DNA from 2 places in the Streptomyces sp. NPDC020742 genome. Region 2 is predicted to be linked to the other one. Evidence: riboswitches for the same ligand, from Rfam matches in the RefSeq annotation. Region 2 holds a riboswitch; the other holds the start of a gene.
The links. Region 2 has a riboswitch for ZMP and ZTP ahead of AB0G84_RS04795 (tetrahydrofolate dehydrogenase/cyclohydrolase catalytic domain-containing protein). Riboswitches for the same ligand answer to the same signal wherever they lie in the genome.
Positions count from the first base shown of each region.

Region 1: linked by a shared signal. The riboswitch ahead of glyA (serine hydroxymethyltransferase) and the one ahead of AB0G84_RS04795 (tetrahydrofolate dehydrogenase/cyclohydrolase catalytic domain-containing protein) in region 2 are both predicted to bind ZMP and ZTP.

Region 1 covers NZ_JBFAEA010000001.1:523,306-525,761, forward strand. The annotation lists gene rocD (ornithine--oxo-acid transaminase) at 30-1,235, opposite strand; ZMP/ZTP riboswitch at 1,439-1,529, shown strand; gene glyA (serine hydroxymethyltransferase) at 1,569-2,456, shown strand, end outside.
Region 2 covers NZ_JBFAEA010000002.1:171,899-174,354, forward strand. The annotation lists gene AB0G84_RS04790 (hypothetical protein) at 1-879, shown strand, start outside; ZMP/ZTP riboswitch at 1,031-1,119, shown strand; gene AB0G84_RS04795 (tetrahydrofolate dehydrogenase/cyclohydrolase catalytic domain-containing protein) at 1,134-1,994, shown strand; gene AB0G84_RS04800 (NAD(P)/FAD-dependent oxidoreductase) at 2,330-2,456, shown strand, end outside.

The sequences.
Region 1 (2,456 bases), on a different contig from region 2:
GTCGCCCGCTGCACGTGTGCGCCGCGCCCTCACGCCTCCAGTACCCCGCGGAGCTGCGCCAGCCCCCAGTCCAGGTCCTCCTTGCTGATCACCAGCGGTGGGGCGATCCGGATCGTCTGGCCGTGGGTGTCCTTGACCAGCACCCCGCGGTCCATCAGCTGCTCGGAGACGGCCCGTCCGGTGCCGCGGGAGGGGGTGATGTCCACCCCGGCCCACAGGCCCCGGCCGCGCACCGCGTCCACCGAGCCCTCGCCGACCAACAGCCGCAGTTCGCTGTGCAGGTGGTCGCCCAACTCCGTGGCCCGCTGCTGGAATTCGCCGGTCCGCAGCATGGCGATGACCTCCAGGGCCACCGCGCAGGCGAGCGGGTTGCCGCCGAACGTCGAGCCGTGCTCGCCCGGTGCGAGGACCCCCAGCACCTCGCGGGAGGAGATCACCGCCGACACCGGCACCACACCGCCGCCCAGCGCCTTGCCCAGTACGTACATGTCCGGGACCACGTCCTCGTGCTCACAGGCGAAGGTCCGGCCCGTACGCCCCAGGCCGGACTGGATCTCGTCGGCGATGAACAGCACGTTCCGGCGCCGGGTCAGCTCCCGTACGCCGGCCAGATAGCCGGCCGGCGGCACCAGCACGCCCGCCTCGCCCTGGATCGGCTCCAGCAGGACGGCGACGGTGTCGGCGTCGACGGCCGCCTCCAGGGCCGCGAGGTCGCCGTAGGGGACGGTCACGAAGCCGGGGGTGTACGGGCCGAAGCCGGCGCGGGCCTCGGGGTCGGTGGAGAAGGAGACGATGGTGGTGGTGCGGCCGTGGAAGTTGTTCTCGGCGACGATGATCTTCGCCCGGCCGTCCGGGACGCCCTTGACCTGGTAGCCCCATTTGCGGGCGGTCTTCACCGCCGTCTCGACCGCCTCGGCGCCGGTGTTCATCGGCAGCACCAGCTCCATCCCGCACAGCGCGGCGAGCTGGGTGCAGAAGTCGCCGAACCGGTCGTGGTGGAAGGCGCGCGAGGTGAGGGTGACCCGCTCCAGCTGGGCCCGGGCGGCGTCGAGCAGGCGGCGGTTGCCGTGTCCGAAGTTCAGCGCGGAGTAGCCGGCGAGCATGTCCAGGTAGCGCCGGCCCGCCACGTCCGTCATCCAGGCGCCCTCGGCGGTCGCCACGACGACGGGGAGCGGGTGGTAGTTGTGCGCGCTGTGTGCTTCGGCGGCGGCGATGCTGCGTTCCGTGGACGTCACCGTGACTCCGTTTCGCTGGGCCGTGCAGGGGGTGCAGGGGGCAGGGGAGGGGAGCAGGGGATATGCGGCGATATGCCCTCTATATTGCCGCGCAGGCGTTCCGTTCGGAAGGTGTGTGGGCGGTGGGGTGTCCCCGGCGCCCGCCGTGCGCCGGCGGTCGGGTGTCCCCGGCACCGGGCCGTGCGGCGGCGTCTAGACTCGGCGGTGCGCACCGCGACTGGCGTACGGGGAAGTGACCCCGAGGAAGCGGTGTGCGGCCACCCCCACGAGGTGCCGCCCGCCTGGGCACCCGGGACCCGACCGGACCACCGATCGAGCGCCCCGGAGGACGCCATGTCACTTCCCCCTTCGCACTCCACCGCCCGTCCCGCGCTGAGCGCCGCCGACCCTGAACTCGCCGCGCTGGTCGGCGCCGAGGAGCGGCTCCAGGCCGACACCCTGCGGCTGATCCCCAGCGAGAACTACGTCTCCGCCGCAGTCCTGGAAGCCACCGGCACGGTCTTGCAGAACAAGTACAGCGAGGGGTACGCGGGCCGTCGCTACTACGAAGGCCAGCAGAACATCGACCGCGTCGAGACGCTGGCCGTCGAGCGCGCCAAGGGCCTCTTCGGCGTCGAACACGCCAATGTCCAGCCGTACTCGGGCTCGCCCGCCAACCTCGCCGCCTACCTCGCCTTCGCCGAGCCCGGCGACACCGTGCTGGGCATGGCGCTGCCGATGGGCGGCCACCTCACCCACGGCTGGGGCGTCTCGGCGACCGGCAGCTGGTTCCGCGGCGTCCAGTACGGCGTCCGCCCGGACACCGCGCTGATCGACTTCGACGAGGTGCGCGACCTGGCCCGCAAGGAACGCCCGAAGATCATCTTCTGCGGCGGTACGGCCGTCCCGCGCACCATCGACTTCGCCGCCTTCGGCGAGATCGCCCGGGAGACCGGCGCCGTCCTGGTCGCCGACATCGCCCATATCGCCGGCCTGATCGCGGGTGGTGCGCACCCCTCCCCGGTCCCGCACGCCGACGTCATCTCCACCACCACCCACAAGACCCTGCGCGGCCCCCGCGGCGCGATGCTGATGTCGCGGGCGAGCCACGCCAAGGCCGTCGACAAGGCCGTCTTCCCCGGGCTCCAGGGCGGTCCACACAACCACACCACCGCCGCCATCGCGGTCGCCCTGCGCGAGGCCGCGGCCCCGTCGTTCCGCGACTACGCGCACGCCGTCGTC
Region 2 (2,456 bases):
CGGACCCTGGCCGCCTTCGCCGTGACCGTCGGCAGCGATGCGGTGGTGGCGGACCTGCTCGGCCTCGAAGAACGCGAAGTCCGCCTGGCCCGCCGCACGGTGGGCAAGGACGACGCCCGCGCGGTCGCCCAGAGCCTGCTGGCCGAGTCGCGTGAGCAGCAGCCCGCGCCCGAGCCGGCGCCGGCGCCCGAGCCGGCTCCCGCGCCCCAGGCGACGCCCCACCCCGCAGGTCCGGCCGCCGCGCCCCCGGCGCCGCCGGCCGCCGCCCAGGCCGCGCCCGCACCGCAGACCGCTGCGCCCCAGGCTCCTTCCCCGCACCTCACCGCACCGCCGATCGCCGACCCCGCCTGGGCGCCGGCGCTCGATGCGATCCTGATGAGCAGTTGGCACGCGGGGGTCGACCTGACCGCCCTCGCCACCGAACTCGGCCTGGACGTACGGCTGCTGGTCGCCCGCGCCCAGCAGCTCTCCGCCGAGAGTCGGCACACCGCCGCCGCCGCGGACCGCACCGGGCGGCACCGCCGGATGGCCAAGCTCCAGTCACCGCAGACCGATCACACCCCGCTCGCCTGGCGGGAGAGACCGTCGCAGCCGCCGCGCGAACACCACCCGCGGGAGCAGTACGAGCAGGAGTCCTGGAAACAGCAGCCCTACCAGAACTACGAGTCCCACTCGGGCTACCCGAACTACCAGAGTCACCAGAACTACCAGGACTACCAGGTCTACGAGGGGCCCCAGCAGCCCTCCCCGCCCACCTGGGACGCCAACGCCATCACCGCCGCCCAGCACGACTGGGACGGCATCCTCAGCCAGTGGGAAGCCACCACCCCCACCACACCGCCGCTCAGCGCGCCGGGAAATGGCAACACCCCCACATGACCACCCCCTCGGGGCGGCCTCGGGCACCGTTACTTGACCGCTTCTCGCGCCGGCTTCGGAGCCCGGCCCCTTCGCGCCCGCCTCGGGCGCCGGCCCTTCGCCGGCGGCGTCGGCACCGGCCCCCACCGCTTCCACGGCGTCGATTACAGTGGCGGTGAGCCGTGACTGGCGCTGGGGTGGAGTACCACCGGGGAGCGGCTCGGCCCCGTATGGCCACTGCCGCGCGCCTGGGCGATCCCGTACGACGCCCAGGAGTGCCGATGTCCCCGACCGCCCGCTTGATGGAGGGCACCGCCCTCGCCCGCAGCATCCTCGAACGGACCGCGGAGCGCGCCGCGGCCCTCACCGAACGGACCGGCCAGGCCCCCTGCCTGGCGACCGTCCTGGTGGGTGAGGACCCCGCCTCGGTGACCTATGTGCGGATGAAGCGCAACCGCTGCGAGAAGGCCGGTATCCGGTCCCGGCACCTCGCACTGCCCGCCGCCACCACGACCGCGCAGCTGGTCGAGACCCTCACCGAGCTCTCCCACGACCCCGGGGTGCACGGCATCCTGCTCCAGCACCCGGCCGGCCCGCACATCGACGAGCGCGCCGCCTTCGAGGCGATCGCCCCCGAGAAGGACGTCGACGGGGTCACCTACCACTCCTTCGCCACGATGAGCTTCGGCGAGGACGGCTTCGCCTCCTGCACTCCTGCCGGGATCCTCGCCCTCTTGGACCATTACGGCGTCGAACTCGCTGGCAAGCACGCCGTGGTGGTCGGGCGCAGCGCGATCCTGGGCAAGCCGGTCGGCATGCTGTTGCTCGGCCGCAACGCCACCGTCACCTACTGCCACTCCCGCACCGCCGACCTCGCCTCGCTCACCAGCCAGGCCGACGTGCTGATCGCCGCCGTCGGCCGGCCGCACTTCCTCACCAGTGCCCACATCAAGCCCGGTGCGGTGGTCGTCGACGCCGGCTACAACCCCGGCAATGTCGGCGATGTGGATTTCGAGGCGGCCGTCGCCCGCGCCTCCCTGGTCACCCCGGTCCCCGGCGGCGTCGGGCCGATGACCATCGCCACCCTGCTCAGCCAGACCGTGGACGCGGCGGAGCGCCGGCTGAAGGCGGTCTGACAGACCGGAGCAGGCGGCCGGAGCAACGGGCCGGAGGACCGGGGCGGGGTAACGGGCCCGGAGTGGACGGCACTTGGCCACGCCTGCCGGTGGCTGTTCCCCGGCCGCTGGGCAGGACAACCGCCAGTGGGGCGGGGCCGGTGTCGGGTGGTTGTCGGCGGTGGTCGTGATCTGTCGGTGATCTGTCGATGGCCGGCGGGACATTGGAGCTGGTTGGCGCCGGACATCAACGGCACCGGCCACCAGCACCGCATCGTCCCGACCTCATGGAACGGGCTCCCGGCGTGACCTGCCGGGTGTCCGCCCAGCGGTCCACGATCAGAAGGGAAGCCCCCATGCCCCCTGACGTCACCATCATCGGCGCCGGGCTCGGCGGCCTCACGCTCGCCCGCGTCCTGCACGTCCACGGAATACCGGCCACGGTCTACGAGGCGGAGCCCTCCCCGGCTGCGCGTTCGCAGG